2 regions of the Luteimonas sp. MC1782 genome follow, and region 2 is predicted to be linked to the other one. Evidence: predicted binding sites of a transcription regulator. Region 2 holds the regulator's gene; the other holds the start of a gene.
What was found. Region 2 encodes HrcA, which represses chaperone genes, less so after heat shock. Its sites were predicted from a motif close to TTNGCACTCNNNNNNNNNGAGTGCNAA; they were not measured.
Positions count from the first base shown of each region.

Region 1: the regulator HrcA is predicted to act here: its motif matches at 4,663-4,689, upstream of H5368_RS07695 (co-chaperone GroES).

Region 1 is NZ_JACJFT010000001.1:1,643,580-1,651,480, reverse strand. Features, by position in the region: gene H5368_RS07710 (protein-disulfide reductase DsbD) at 1-1,788, opposite strand, end outside; gene H5368_RS07705 (endonuclease) at 1,998-3,896, opposite strand; gene H5368_RS07700 (acyloxyacyl hydrolase) at 4,093-4,551, shown strand; gene H5368_RS07695 (co-chaperone GroES) at 4,747-5,034, shown strand; gene groL (chaperonin GroEL) at 5,085-6,725, shown strand; gene H5368_RS07685 (DUF808 domain-containing protein) at 7,188-7,901, shown strand, end outside.
Region 2 is NZ_JACJFT010000001.1:559,890-567,790, forward strand. Features, by position in the region: gene H5368_RS02695 (RnfH family protein) at 1-123, shown strand, start outside; gene bamE (outer membrane protein assembly factor BamE) at 128-517, opposite strand; gene fur (ferric iron uptake transcriptional regulator) at 621-1,025, shown strand; gene recN (DNA repair protein RecN) at 1,035-2,723, opposite strand; gene hrcA (heat-inducible transcriptional repressor HrcA) at 2,813-3,895, shown strand; gene grpE (nucleotide exchange factor GrpE) at 3,901-4,404, shown strand; gene dnaK (molecular chaperone DnaK) at 4,505-6,424, shown strand; gene dnaJ (molecular chaperone DnaJ) at 6,536-7,666, shown strand; gene dapB (4-hydroxy-tetrahydrodipicolinate reductase) at 7,736-7,901, shown strand, end outside.

The sequences.
Region 1 (7,901 bases), 1.1 Mb from region 2:
CACCTGCTTCAGCGTCTCCATCCAGGCGCCGGGCTTCGGCAGCCGCTCCGCCAGCCCCGGCACGAAGCCGACCAGCAGGAACGGCAGCGCCAGCCCGAGGCCGAGCGCCAGGAACACGGCCAGTGCCACCACGGTGGGCGCGGCAAACGCGAACGCGAGCGCGCCGCCCATGAACGGCGCGATGCAGGGGCTGGCCACCACGCAGGCCAGCACGCCGGTGAAGAAGTCGCCCAGCGGCCCGCTGCGCGTCGCCAGGCCGCGACCCAGGTTGGCACTGCCACCGATGGTGAACACGCCCGACAGGCTCAGTCCGACCGCGGCCATCAGCAGGACCAGCGCGGCCACGAAGCCCGGCTGCTGCAGCTGGAACCCCCAGCCCAGCGCCTGGCCCGCGGCGCGCAGCGCGATCACCAGCAGGCCGATCACCGCAAACGCGGACAGCACGCCGGCGGTGTACCAGAGCGCGTGGCGCCGCGCCGCGCCGCGGTCGGCACCGGTCTGCGCGATCCCCAGCACCTTCAGCGACAGGATGGGCAGCACGCAAGGCATGACGTTGAGCAGCAGGCCGCCGACGAGTGCCAGCAGCAGCGCGGCCAGCACGCCGGTGGCCGCCGTGGCCGGTGGCGTGCTGCGCGCGGCGTTGTCGCCGGCGGCATCCGCGCTGGACGCGGGCGCGCCCGGCTCCGCGGCCGGGTCGTCAAGACCGCCGCTGGTGGACAGCGTGCCCGCCGCGGTGTCGCCTGGCCCGGCGGCGGGAGCGCCGGCGCCGCTGGAACTTCCCTCGGGGGGCGCGGCAGCGGGCGGCGTGGCGGCGCCTGGCGACGCGATCGGCGTCGCCGCCAGGGGCGATGCCGGCGTAACCGTCCCGGCGGGCAGCGACAGGCGCACGCTGCGCGTCATCGGCGGGTAGCAGATGCCCTCGTCCTGGCAGCCCTGGAATGTGGCGGTCAGGGTGGCCTGGCGGGCTTCGCCATGTGTGCGCAGCAGTGGCAGCGGCACATCGACCTGGTCGAAATAAACCACCACGTCGCCGAAGTGTTCGTCGTGGTGCGACACGCCGCGCGGCCAGCGCGGGGCTGCGGGCGTGATGCCGTCGGCGTGCAGCTGGAAACTGCTGCGGTCGCGGTACAGGTAATAACCGGGTGCCGGGGTGAAGCGCATCAGCACGGTGTTGCCGTCGCCGGCGATCGCCTCGAACGCGAAGGCCTGCTCCTGCGGCAGCGGCAAGGCGTCGGCCTTGCCTCCCAGCGGCCGGGCCGCAGCGCCGGCCTGCGCGGTGCCACCGCCAAGCGTGCGGCCGAGCGCGGCAAAGCCGGCGTCGGGTGCCGCCGGTGATCGCGACCCCGGCAGCGCCACGGTGACCGTGCGTGTCTGTGGCGGATAGCAGACGCCGAGGTCGGCGCAGCCCTGGTAGCGCACCTTCAGGCGCGTGCTGCCGGCAGTGCCGGCCTGTCCGGTGAGCACCGCTGCCACGCGGCCACGGTAGGTTTCGACCTCGCCAAAGAATTCGTCGGTGTGCCGGCGCCCGGCCGGCAGCTGCAGGCCGCGGGCATCCACGTCAAAGCCGGCGTCGAGCGGTTCGGCGCCCATGCGGTGGCGGTACAGGTAATAGCCGTCGGCGATCGTCCAGGCGAGTTCGATGCGCCCCGCGTCGGTCGCCTCGGCGCGCAGCACGAAGGCCTCGTCGACCGGCAACAGGTCGTCGACGTCGACGGCGGCAATGGCCGCGCATGGCAGGACAAGCAGGGCGAGCGCCAGGCAGGTGCGGCGCCAGCCTGCGGCAGACATGAGGGAGTGGACGTTCAACGTGCGCCAGCTGCGGGAAGGGCAGCCTAGGGTAGCGGAGACGTGGCCCGCGGACAGGCGGAGCATCGGGATCGGCAGGCCCTGGGACACTCAGTTCCGCAGGCCCGGTGCATCGGGCAGGCCGGCGGTTGCCGCCGGCATGCCATGCGAGGGCCGGCAACCCCGGCCGGCCTCGCAGGTGGAACCTTGCCTCAGCGCACAGCGCGCCGGATCGCCGGTGCCGACACCTTCACCGGCGCAGCGGCCGCCTTCGGCGGCGTGGCCGTGGTGGCCGGGCGGTACGGCGGGCGCAGCTTCGGGTTGCGCGGGGTGACGGGCGTGGGCGTGCCGAGTTCGCAGACGGTCGGCGTGGTGGAGGTGAACAACGCGTTGCTCGCCCACTCCGGGTGGTCGATGAACGGGTTGCGGTTGCCCTGGTACGCGGCGACCACTTCGTTGCGCGCGCGCTCGGCGTCATCCGGCGGATCGCCGGCGTGCCAGTCGAGCAGGGTGGACAGCATGCCCATGTAGGCCGGCGACGACGACGTGCCCACGATCAGGCTGCGGTTGTCGGTGAGCTCGAGGTCGGGTTCGGCCTGGTTGTTGGTCGGGTGCGTGCCGCCTTCGTAGCGGATCGCCATGTACAGCACCGCGCGCGCCATGTCGCCCTTGCGCGCACCCCAGGCTTCGAACGAGCCCTGGTTGCCGTTCGGCCCCTTGAACCAGTTCGAATTGCCGGGATACGTGCCGCTGCCGCCACCACGGCCATTGTTGGCCTCGGTGACGCGCTCGGCACAGCCCGACGCCTGGGTGCAGTTGTCGAACGGCATGTTGCCGCGGTTCGAGTTGTAGCCCTCGTCGCTCAGGTACAGCATGTGTGCGTCGGTGTAGGGCGCGTTGGGGAAGCCCAGGTTGCCGGTGGTGGCGGGGAAGCCCAGCGAGTTCGGCCAGGTGTGTTCGCGGTTGTACTTGTTGCTGCCGCCGCTGCCGGCGCGGTCGGTGCCCTTGGTGTAGCTGCGGTTGCGGTAGACGTCGAGGATCTTGCCGGCGTCGTTCGGGTCCTCGTCGGCGATCTCGAGGATCGTCCAGGTGCTGGTGCCGCTGCCGCTGTACGGATAGGCCACGTGGCCCTTGATGGTCGCATGCAGCGAGCAGCGCAGCTGGCCGGGGCTGGAGGTGTTCACCAGGCCGTAGTAGCCCTCGCCGCCGTTGCCGCCGCCGCGCGGCAGCTTCACCTTGAACGACACTGCGGTATCGGCTTCAGGCGCGGCGCCGTCGAGGTCGGCGATGTGCGTCGCGTCGACCAGCAGCGAGCACGCCTGGCCGGGCACAAGCGGCCTGGCCGGCGTGAGCGCGAAGGTGGTCGCCTGCGCGACATGGTCGAGGTCGAGGCGCTGGCGGCGCAGGCCGTCGCAGGCCAGCACGAACGCGCCGGCCTGGGCGACCACCGGCTCGCTGAAGGTCACGCTGAGGTCCGCGGCGTACGGGAAGTCGGTGCCGCCGTCGACCGGGAAGGTGGTGGTGACGCGCGGCGCGGCATTGCCGGCTTCGCCGAAGGACTGGTCGTTGTTGCAGGTACCGAAGGTCTGCGTGGCCGAGTCGGCCCAGCTGAAGTCGGCATAGGCGTTGCCGGTGCCGCCGAGCTGCAGCGACGTGCCGAGCGGGGCGGTGCTGGCCTCGGCCACGCCGATGTCGGTGCTGGTCAGGCCGGCGGCCGGACCGTTGAGGGCGGTCATCGTGCCTTCGTAGCTCAGGAACTGGACCACGTTGCCCTGCGGGTCGACCAGGGCGATGCCGTCCGGCGATCCGTTCTGCAGGCCGTCCAGCGGATAGTTGATGGTGGCCAGCCGCACCTGGCCGCCGCACGCGACCAGGTTGCCCGCGGGCACCGGGGTCGTGGAGTAGCTGCTGTTGTTGCTGCCGTTGTAGAGCACGACCTGGTAGCCGGCCAGGCTTTCGCCCGCGCTGGCGACGATCTCGATCGCCTCGCCTGCGTCGGTGCCGGCGTTGTCGTAGTGGATCTCGTTGACGAAGACATCGGCATTTGCCGGAAGTGCCGCGAACGCGGCCAGCGCGATCGCGCAGCGGACCGCCAGTGTGGAACGACGCATAGGTGACTCCCCTTGTGAAGCCGGCGAGGGTACCCCGCGCATATGACGGTTGCCACAGTGCGCTGGACGCAGCATTCCATCCGCCTGCACGCAAGCGTGACGCCCGCCCCGTATCGTGTGCCTTCCCCCGCATTCAGTCCGATCGATGCCGCTTCCGCTCCCCGTTTCCAGGGCCTGCGCCGGCCTTGCCCTCGTCTTGCTGGGCCTTGCCCCCGGCCTCGCGCCCGCCCGCGAGTCGCCCGACGTCGAGGTCGCGCTCGGCGCGTCCAACACCACCGACCGCGAGTTCACGGCGGTCGCCTCCGTGGCCTGGCTGCCGGAACTTCGGCGCATGTCAAACGCGGTGCTGCGTGCCGAGGCCGGTGCGGTGCTGGTCGACGGGCGTGGCCACGTCGTGGGCCGGGATCTCGATGAGAGCGTGGTGGTGGGTCATGTCGGCCTGCGCTACGAGCGCACCGACAACGGCCTGACGCTGGGCGCCGGCGTCGGCGGGCAAGCGGGCGAGACCGATGCGCTGTCGGGCGATGTGCAGTTCATCACCACCGGCGGCTGGCGCTGGGAACGCTTCTCGCTGCTGGTGCGCCACATCTCCAACGCCAGCCTCGACTCGCCCAACGACGGCGAGACCATGCTCGTGGCCGCCTGGCGTTTTTGAGCGAAGGATCCTGCGCCGCGGCGCATCTTTTGTTCGCCAGCCCTTGATCCGGGCCTCTCCCGCCCCATCTTCCGTGCATCCCGGCCTTGCCGGGTTTTCGCGGCCAGGGTTTTGGCACTCGGCAGGGCCGACTGCTAGAATTCGCGCCCGTTACCCCTGTTTATTCAACCCAATCAACAACTTGTGAGGATCGCCATGAACCTGAAGCCGCTCTATGACCGCGTGGTCATCAAGCCCATCGAAGCCGACGAAGTCTCCGCCGGCGGCATCCTGATCCCGGACAACGCCAAGGAAAAGCCCACCAAGGGCGAAGTCGTCGCCGTCGGCGAAGGCAAGGCCCTCGACAACGGCAGCCTGCGCGCGCCGAAGGTCAAGGTCGGCGACAAGGTCATCTACGGCCAGTACTCGGGCTCCGCCTACAAGCTGGAAGGCGTCGAATACAAGATCGTGCGCGAAGACGACATCCTCGCCGTCCTCGGCTGAGCCCCGCGCCACCCTTCTTCCACCCCTGATCCCAATTCGAGGTAATTCCAATGTCCGCCAAGGAAATCCGTTTCGGTGAGGACGCGCGCGCAAAGATGGTGCGCGGCGTCAACATTCTCGCCAATGCCGTCAAGGCAACCCTCGGCCCGAAGGGCCGCAATGTCGTGCTCGAGAAGAGCTACGGCGCCCCCACGATCACCAAGGACGGCGTGTCCGTCGCCAAGGAGATCGAGCTCGCCGACAAGTTCGAGAACATGGGCGCGCAGATGGTGAAGGAAGTCGCGTCCAAGACCTCCGACAACGCCGGTGACGGCACCACCACCGCGACCGTGCTGGCGCAGGCGCTGATCCGCGAGGGTTCCAAGGCGGTCGCCGCCGGCATGAACCCGATGGACCTCAAGCGCGGCATCGACCAGGCCGTCAAGGCCGCCGTCGCCGAGCTGAAGGCCATGTCCAAGCCCACCGCCGACGACAAGGCGATCGCCCAGGTCGGCACGATCTCGGCCAACTCCGACGAGTCGATCGGCACGATCATCGCCGACGCGATGAAGAAGGTCGGCAAGGAAGGCGTGATCACCGTTGAGGAAGGCTCGGGCCTCGACAACGAGCTCGACGTCGTCGAGGGCATGCAGTTCGACCGCGGCTACCTGTCGCCGTACTTCATCAACAACCAGCAGTCGATGTCGGCGGACCTGGATGACCCGTTCATCCTGCTGCACGACAAGAAGATCTCCAATGTCCGTGACCTGCTCCCGGTCCTGGAAGGCGTGGCCAAGTCGGGCAAGCCGCTGCTGATCGTCGCCGAGGAAGTCGAAGGCGAGGCCCTGGCCACGCTGGTCGTCAACACCATCCGCGGCATCGTGAAGGTCGTGGCCGTCAAGGCGCCGGGCTTCGGCGACCGTCGCAAGGCGATGCTGGAAGACATGGCCATCCTGACCGGCGGCACCGTGATCTCCGAGGAAGTCGGCCTCTCGCTCGAGAAGGCGACCATCAAGGACCTCGGCCGCGCGAAGAAGATCCAGGTCTCCAAGGAGAACACCACGATCATCGACGGCGCCGGCGAATCGTCGGGCATCGAAGGCCGCATCAAGCAGATCAAGGCGCAGATCGAGGACACGTCCTCCGACTACGACAAGGAAAAGCTGCAGGAGCGCGTTGCCAAGCTGGCCGGCGGCGTGGCGGTGATCAAGGTCGGTGCCTCGACCGAGATCGAGATGAAGGAAAAGAAGGCCCGCGTCGAAGACGCCCTGCACGCCACGCGCGCTGCTGTGGAAGAAGGGGTGGTCCCGGGCGGCGGCGTTGCGCTGGTGCGCGCGCTGCAGGCCATCGGCGAGCTGAAGGGTGCCAACGAAGACCAGAACCACGGCATCGTGATCGCCCTGCGCGCCATGGAAGCCCCGCTGCGCGAGATCGTCACCAACTGCGGTGAAGAGCCGAGCGTGGTGCTGAACAAGGTCAAGGACGGCACCGGCAACTACGGCTACAACGCGCAGACCGGCGAATACGGCGACATGATCGCGTTCGGCATCCTGGACCCGACCAAGGTCACCCGTTCGGCGCTGCAGAACGCGGCCTCGATCGCCGGCCTGATGATCACCACCGAAGCGATGGTGGCGGAGCTGCCGAAGAAGGACGAGCCGGCCATGCAGGGCGGCGGCGACATGGGCGGCATGGGCGGCATGGGCTTCTAAACCACACCCCACGCAAGACCCGCGAAACGAAAGCCCCCGCAGAGATGCGGGGGCTTTTTTTGTGGTGGTCCTGTGGTGGCCCTCTGGTGGCCGTGAGGCCTTCGCGGCTCATGTCCCCCGGCATCCGCCTGGCGGCGGATGCCTCCTCCTTGACTTCCCCGCGAAGGCCTCACGGCCACTTCGGGGCTCTGTGGCGGCTGCCAGTTAGGGACCATGCGCGGGATCGCGGGGAGTGCTTTCAAACCACCGCGTACTGCGGCGCACCGGGTGCCAAGGCCCTTGAGGGGGAAGTCAAGGAGGAGGCGATGGCCGCAAGGCCGTCGCCGGGGGACATGAGCCCTCAAGGGCCTTGGTACCCGGCACCCCGCGTCATATCCGCGTCATAGCCGCGTCGCGCTCCCCGTCATCCGGTCTTCCCCGGGCAATGACACAATTCCGTCCTTTCCCCGCTCGGAATGCACGATGGCCGGTGGTTCACTGCTCCTGCTGCTCGACGACATCGCCACGATCCTCGATGACGTCTCGATCCTCACCAAGGTGGCCGCCAAGAAGACCGCCGGCGTGCTTGGCGACGACCTGGCGTTGAACGCACAGCAGGTGGCCGGGGTGCGCGCGCACCGCGAGTTGCCCGTCGTGTTCGCGGTGTTCAAGGGGTCGATGCTCAACAAGGCGATCCTGGTGCCTGCGGCGCTCGCGATCAGCCTGTGGCTGCCGTGGCTGGTCACGCCGCTGATGATGATCGGCGGCGCCTACCTCTGTTACGAGGGCGTGGAAAAGCTGGCCCACAAGTTCCTGCACAAGGACGAAGCGCCGCCGCCGCGCAAGGATCTGCAGCGTCGCGCCGAAGCCGTCTTGGCCAAGGCCGCCGCCGCGCCGAACGAGGCGGACGTGCTCGCCAGCGAAAAGGAGAAGATCCGGGGTGCGATCCGCACCGACTTCATCCTGTCGGCCGAGATCATCGTGCTCTCGCTCGGCGTGGTGGCCGGGCAGCCGCTGCTGCAGCAGGTGCTGGTGCTGGTGGCGATCGCGCTGGCCATGACCTTCGGCGTCTACGGGCTGGTCGCAGGCATCGTGAAGCTCGACGACGTCGGCCTGTGGCTGACCCGCAAGCCCGGCAAGGTCGCCTGCATGGTGGGGCGCGGCCTGCTGTACGCCACCCCCTGGCTGATGAAGACC
Region 2 (7,901 bases):
GTGTTCGGTGAGCGTGTCACCGCCACCACCGCGCTGCGCGATGGTGACCGGGTGGAGCTGTTGCGGCCGCTGCAGGTCGACCCCAAGGATGCCAGGCGCCTGCGCGCCGCGCGTCGCCGCTGAGCGGTCAGCGCGTCTTTTTCTTGTCGCGCGCGAGGTTCGGCCCGAACGAGCGCCGCACGTCCTTGATCATTTCGGCGTCGCGATCGGGGAACTGGTCGCCTTCCCACTTGGCCAGCGTGTCGCCCTCGAACCACAGCGTGAGGTTGTGCACCTCGGTCTTGCCGATGCGGCCGGTGCGCTCGCTGGCGGTGTAGTCCCAGCGCTCCTGGTGGAACGGGTCCTGCACCGATGGCGTGCCGAGCAATGCCGACACCTGCTGGCGGTTCATGCCCGCCTGCAGCTGTGCGACGTCGCTGCTCTTCAGCAGGTTGCCCTGGTAGATCGGCTGTTTGTAGACGAGCCCGCAGCCAGTGGCGAGGCAGGCGACGATGACGGGGACGAGGAGCTTGCGCATTGGAACCCAGGACGGCGGAAATCCCCGCGATGATACACTCGCCGGGCCGCCGCGACCGGCTCCACGGCAGCTGGCACCCCAATCGCCAATGAACGGAACAGGCATGGAAACCCATGAGCTTCGCAAGGCCGGGTTGAAGGTCACGCATCCCCGGATGCGCATCCTGCAACTGCTCGAGCAGAAGACCGCGCACCACCACATGACCGCCGAGGACATCTATCGCCACCTGCTGGAAGGCGGCGATGAAATCGGCCTCGCCACCGTCTACCGGGTGCTGACCCAGTTCGAGGCGGCCGGGCTGGTGCTCAAGCACAATTTCGAGGGCGGCACGGCGGTCTACGAGATCGACCGCGGTGGCCACCACGACCACATGGTCGACGTCGACACCGGGCGCATCATCGAGTTCGAGAGCCCGGAGATCGAGGAGCTGCAGAGCAGGATCGCCGCGCAGCACGGCTACATCCTCGAAGAGCACTCGCTGGTGCTGTACGTGCGCAAGAAGCGCTGACCGCAGGCCTCAGCCGGCGACGTCCACGCCCCCTGTCGCCGCATCGCGCAACAGCCGCCTGGCGGCCGCACGCGCCTCGCGGCTGACCTCCACCCCGCCCAGCATGCGCGCCAGTTCTTCCTGGCGTTCGCCGTCGTCGAGCAGGCGCACCGCGCTCTGGGTGACGCCACCGCGTTCGGCCTTGCTGACGCTGTAGTGCGCGTGGCCCTGGGCCGCGACCTGCGGCAGGTGGGTCACGCACAGCACCTGGCGCCGGCTGCCGAGGTCGCGCAGCTTCTGGCCGACGATCTCCGCCACGCCGCCGCCGATCCCGGAATCGACTTCGTCGAAGACCATGGTCTGCACCGCGTCGAGGCCCAGCGCGGCGACTTCGATGGCCAGCGAAATGCGCGACAGTTCGCCGCCGGATGCGACCTTGCGCAGCGGTCGCGGCGGCTGCCCGGCATTGGCCGACACCAGGAACTCGACGCGCTCGGCGCCCTGCGCATCCGGAGCGTCCCCGGCGGTGGGTTCCAGCGCGACTTCGAATCGCCCGCCGCCCATGCCCAGTTCGCCGACGAGCGCGGTGGTGGCGACAGCCAGTGCCTTGCCGGCGCGCGCGCGCGCCTTGCCCAGTGCCACGGCGGCCTTGCGCCAGGCCTCCGCGGCGGCATCGATCTCGGTGCCCAGGCTGCCGAGGCGCCGCGCTGAGGCGTGCAGTGCCTCGTGTTCGGCGGCCAGTGCGTCACGCTGCGCGGCGAGCCCTTCGGGTGCCACGCGGTGCTTTCGCGCCAGGTCGTGCAGGCGCGCGAGGCGGCGCTCGTGGTCCTCGAGCTGCGCGGGGTCGAGGTCCAGGTCGGCGCGGATGCGGTCGAGCAGGATCGCCGCCTCGTCCAGCTGGATCGCGGCACCCTCGAGCATGGATTGCACCTCGCCCAGGCGCGGCTCGTGGTCCTGCAGCCGCGCCAGCCCGCCGCGCAGCTGGTGCAGCTCGGCGGGCAGCGCGCCGTGGCCGTCACCGAGGCGGGCGAGGGCGACGTCGCAGGCGTCGACCAGGGTGGTGGCATGGGCCTGGCGGCGATGCGCGGCGGCGAGCGCGCTGATGGCGTCCGCATCCAGGTCCTCGCGCTCGAGTTCGCCCAGCTGGTGGCCGAGCCAGTCGATGCGGTCGGAGACATCCCCTGCGGCGGTCAGTTGCTCGCGTTCGCGCAGCAGCGCGGCCCAGCCGCGCGCCGCGGCGGCCACCGCGGCCAGCAGCGCCTCGTGGCGGCCGAAGGCGTCGAGCAGGGCGAGCTGGCTGGCGCGCGACAGCAGCGCCTGGTGCTCGTGCTGGCCATGGATCTCGACCAGGTGAGCCGCCAGCGCGGCCAGTTGCGAGAGCGTGGCCGGGCGTCCGTTGATCCACGCCCGCGAACCGCCATCGGCGCGCAGGGTGCGGCGCAGCTGGCAGGCCTCGCCGTCGTCGAACTCCTGTTCGCGCAGCCAGGCCTGCGCGGCCGGCGAGCCGGCGAGGTCGAAGTCGGCGTCGAGCTCGGCGCGCTGCGCGGCATGCCGGACCATGCCGCTGTCGGCGCGCTGGCCCGACAGGAAGCCGAGGGCATCGACGAGCAGCGACTTGCCGGCGCCGGTCTCGCCCGACACCACGGTCAGACCGGCCCCGAACTCGAGCTCGGTGGCGGCGACGACGGCGAAATCCTTGATGGAGAGGCGCTTGAGCATGGGACGCGATTGTGCCGCGAGGGACGGCAGGCTGCCATCGCCGCGTCGCAGCGCTTGCGACTCGGAGCCGGGCGACATATACCCCCGGGATGTCCCGACGCCGCGATGACCCCCTCGATGCCCGCGCACGCCAGCTGCTGCGCACCCTGATCGCGCGCCACATCCGCGATGGCGAGCCCGTGGGTTCGCAGACCCTGGCCCGCCACGCCGGCCTGGATGTCAGCCCGGCGACCATCCGCAACATCCTCGCCGACCTGGAGGAGGTCGGGCTGCTGGCGGCACCGCACGCGTCGGCCGGGCGCGTGCCCACGCCGCAGGGCTACCGCGTGTTCGTCGACTCGCTGCTGCAGCTGAGCCCGCTGCAGGAGCCGGAACTGGCACGCCTGCGCGGAGAGCTGGCAACCGGCGGCGGCACGCAGTCGCTGCTCGGCAGCGCGTCGGAGCTGGTCTCGGCGATGACCCGGTTCGTGGGCGTGGTCAGCGTGCCGGGACGCGGCCAGTTCGCGTTCCGGCAGATCGATTTCGTGCCATTGGACGGCCAGCGGGTGATGGCGATCGTGGTCTTTGCCGACCATGAGGTGCAGAACCGCATCGTGCTGACCCGGCGCCCCTACGGCCCGGCCGAACTCGAACAGGTGGCCAACTACCTCAACGCCAATTTCGCCGGCCGCCCGCTGCACGAGATCCGCGCCACCCTGGTCAGCGACCTGCGCGCCGCGCGCAGCGAAATGGAGGGCCTGCTGCGGGCGACCACCGAAATCGCCGAGCAGGTGCTGGTGCCCGGCGACGAGGACGTGGTGGTCTCCGGCCAGGCGCGCCTGCTCGGGGTGCAGGACCTGGCCGACGTCGAGCGCCTGCGCGAGCTGTTCGACGCCTTCGCGCAGAAACGCGAAATACTGCAGCTGCTGGAGCGCACGGTGAAGGCACCGGGCGTGCGCGTGTTCATCGGTGAGGAGACCGGGCTGGCGCCGCTGGCCGGCATGTCGCTGGTGACCGCTCCGTACGGGGCAGGGGGGCGCGTACTGGGGGTGCTCGGGGTCATCGGCCCCACGCGAATGGCCTACGACCGGGTGATTCCGGTGGTGCAGGCCACCGCCGACATGCTGGGCAATGCCTTGAATCCGGAGCCGCCATCCCCACAAAGTGCGGACCGCGACACTCCCGGACCCTGACAGCGATGACCAACGAACAGACGCCCGACGATACCCTCGAGGCCGCCGACACCATTCCGCACGACGAACTCGAGGCCCTCCGCGGCGAGCTCGAGCAGCTGCGCGCGCAGTCCCTGGTGGAGCGTGCCGACCTTGACAACCAGCGCAAGCGCCTGCAGCGCGATGTGCAGAATGCCTGCCGGTTCGCCAACAAGCAGTTGCTCGGCGACCTGCTGCCGGTGTTCGACAGCCTCGACGCGGCGCTGCTCGCGGGCGCGGCCGACGATCCGATGCGCACGGGCATGGAGCTGACGCTGCGCGAACTGCTGCGCGTCACGGCCAGCCAGGGGCTGGTGCAGCTCGCGCCGGCGCCGGGTGATGCGTTCAACCCCGACCAGCACCAGGCGATGAGCGTGGTGGACGCCGCAGGCGTTCCCGCCGGCGCGGTCGCGCAGCTGTTCCAGAAGGGCTACCAGCTCAACGAACAGCTGCTGCGCCCGGCGCTCGTCGCCGTGGCCCGCGACGACTGAATCCGCGCCCCCGGCGCTTGAAGGCGCCCGCCGCGTCCCCAGATAGCAGTCATCGGCGGCTTGCCGCCCCCCAGACAAACCTCAAAGAGGCATACATCCCATGGCAAAGATCATTGGCATCGACCTGGGCACGACCAACTCGTGCGTGGCGATCATGGACGGCGGCAAGGCCCGCGTCATCGAGAACAGCGAGGGCGACCGCACCACGCCCTCCGTCGTCGCCTACACCAAGGACGGCGAGGTGCTGGTGGGTGCGTCGGCCAAGCGCCAGGCGGTCACCAACCCGCAGAACACCTTCTACGCGGTGAAGCGCCTGATCGGCCGCAAGTTCACCGACGCCGAGGTGCAGAAGGACATCGGCCTGGTGCCGTACGCCATCGCCCAGCACGACAACGGCGACGCCTGGGTCGCGACCAGCGACGGCCGGAAGCTGTCGGCGCAGGAAGTCTCCGCGCGTATCCTGGAAAAGATGAAGAAGACCGCCGAGGACTACCTGGGCGAGAAGGTCACCGAAGCCGTCATCACCGTGCCTGCGTACTTCAACGACTCGCAGCGCCAGGCGACCAAGGACGCCGGCCGCATCGCCGGGCTCGACGTCAAGCGCATCATCAACGAGCCGACCGCGGCCGCGCTGGCCTATGGCTTGGACAAGGACGGCGGCGACCGCAAGATCGCCGTGTACGACCTCGGCGGCGGCACCTTCGACATGTCGATCATCGAGATCGCGGAAGTCGACGGCGAGAAGCAGTTCGAGGTGCTCGCCACCAGCGGCGACACCTTCCTCGGTGGCGAGGACTTCGACAAGCGCGTCATCGACTACCTGGTCGACGAGTTCAACAAGGACCAGGGCATGGACCTGCGCAAGGATCCGCTGGCCCTGCAGCGCCTGCGCGATGCCGCAGAGCGCGCAAAGATCGAGCTGTCCACCGCGCAGCACACCGAGGTCAACCTGCCGTACGTGACCGCCGACGCCTCGGGCCCGAAGCACCTCAACATCAAGCTGACGCGCGCCAAGCTGGAGGCGCTGGTCGAGGACCTGATCAAGAAGACCATCGAGCCGTGCCGCACCGCGCTCAACGACGCCGGCCTGCGTGCCAGCGACGTCAACGAGGTGATCCTGGTCGGCGGCCAGACGCGCATGCCGAAGGTGCAGGCGGCGGTCGCCGAGTTCTTCGGCAAGGAGCCGCGCAAGGACGTGAACCCCGACGAGGCGGTCGCCATCGGCGCCGCGGTGCAGGGCGGCGTGCTGGCGGGCGACGTCAAGGACGTGCTGCTGCTCGACGTGACCCCGCTGAGCCTCGGCATCGAGACCCTGGGTGGCGTGTTCACCAAGATCATCGAGAAGAACACCACGGTGCCCACCAAGGCCTCGCAGACCTTCTCCACCGCCGAGGACAACCAGTCCGCGGTCACCGTGCACGTGCTGCAGGGCGAGCGCGAGCAGGCCCGCTACAACAAGTCGCTGGCCAAGTTCGACCTCACCGGCATCGACGCCGCCCCGCGCGGGATGCCGCAGGTCGAGGTGTCGTTCGACATCGACGCCAACGGCATCGTGCACGTCACCGCCAAGGACAAGAAGACCAACAAGGAGCAGAAGGTCGAGATCAAGGCCGGCTCGGGTCTTTCGGACGAGGAAATCCAGCGGATGGTGGCCGATGCCGAAGCGCACCGCGAGGACGACAAGAAGTTCCACGAACTGGTCGGCGCCCGCAACCAGGCGGACGCGCTGGTGCACGGCACGCGCACGGCGATCAAGGACAACGGCGACAAGGTGCCGGGCGACGTGATCGGCCGGGTCGAGGCCGCGATCGCCGACGTCGAGACCGCCATGAAGGGCGACGACAAGGTGCAGATCGAGGCCAGGACCAAGGTGCTCGAGGAGGCCGCCCAGGCGCTCTTCGCCGCCGCGGCCCAGCAGGGTGGTGGCGATGCGGGTGGCGATGCCGGTGCGCCGGCGGCCGGCGACGACGTCGTCGATGCCGAGTTCACCGAGGTCAAGGACGACGACTCCAAGGCCTGACCGCCATCGGTATGTGACGTCGGGAACCGTGGCTGCGTATGCGCGGTTCCCGATGTCGTTTCCGCGCCCGGTTGCACGGGTGCGTCGCCCGACACAGATGACCACTGATCCATGAGCAAGCGCGACTACTACGAAGTCCTCGGCGTTGCCCGCAACGCCGGCGACGATGAACTGAAGAAGGCCTATCGCCGCAGCGCGATGAAGCACCACCCTGACCGCAATCCGGGCAACCACGAGGCCGAGGCCGCGTTCAAGGAGTGCAAGGAGGCCTATGAAGTGCTGTCCGACGGCGGCAAGCGCCGCATGTACGACCAGCATGGCCACGCCGCGTTCGAGCACGGCATGGGCGGCGGCAATGCCGGTCCCGGCCAGCCGGACATGGGCGACATTTTCGGGGACATTTTCGGCAACATCTTCGGCGGCGCTGGCGGCGGCGCGCGCGGCCCGCGACGCGGCGCCGATGTCGGCTACGTGATGGAACTCGACCTCGAAGAGGCGGTGGCGGGCGTCGAGCGCCGCATCGAACTGCCCACGCTGGCCGCCTGCGATCCCTGCAACGGCACCGGCTCCGAGGACGGCAAGCTCGAGACCTGCGACACCTGCCAGGGGCGTGGCCAGGTGCGGTTCCAGCGCGGCATCTTCTCGATGCAGCAGCCGTGCCCGCATTGCCACGGCCGCGGCCAGACCTTCAAGTCGCCGTGCCCGTCCTGCCGCGGCAACGGCCGCGTCGAGGAAGAGAAGGTGCTGTCGGTCAAGATCCCGGCCGGCGTGGACAACGGTGACCGCATCCGCCTCTCGGGCGAGGGCGAGGCGGGGCCTCCCGGCACGCAGCCCGGCGACCTGTACGTCGAGGTGCGCGTGCGCCCGCACCCGATCTTCGAGCGCGACGGCGACGACCTGCACTGCGAAGTGCCGATCCGCATCGGCCAGGCCGCGCTCGGTGACACCACGCGCGTGCCGACGCTTGGCGGCGAAGCGGAGATCCGCATTCCCGCCGAAACCCAGACCGGCAAGGTCTTCCGCCTGCGCGACAAGGGCGTGAAGTCGGTGCGCAGCCGCGCGCCGGGCGACCTGTACTGCAAGGTGGTGATCGAGACCCCGGTCAACCTGACCAACCAGCAGCGCGAGCTGCTGGAGCAGCTGGAAGCGACGTTCGTCGGCGATGGCGCGCGCCGCCACTCGCCCAAGGCCAGCACCTTCGTCGATGGCGTCAAGGGCTTCTGGGAACGCATGACGTCCTGAGCACGGCGTGGCCGGCCACGCGCTGGCCCTGACCTTGCCGGCGGCGTGCACCGCCGCTAGCCTTGCGTGATGCCGTCCCCCATCCGATTGATGCTCCATGGCGCCAGCGGGCGCATGGGCCACGCGCTCATGCGCCTGTGTGCCGACGGTGCGGTTCCGGGCTGCGTGGTGGTGGCCGCGGTGTCGCGCCGGCCGGCCCAGCGCGTGGTGGATGGCGTGCCGCATTTCGCCGCCG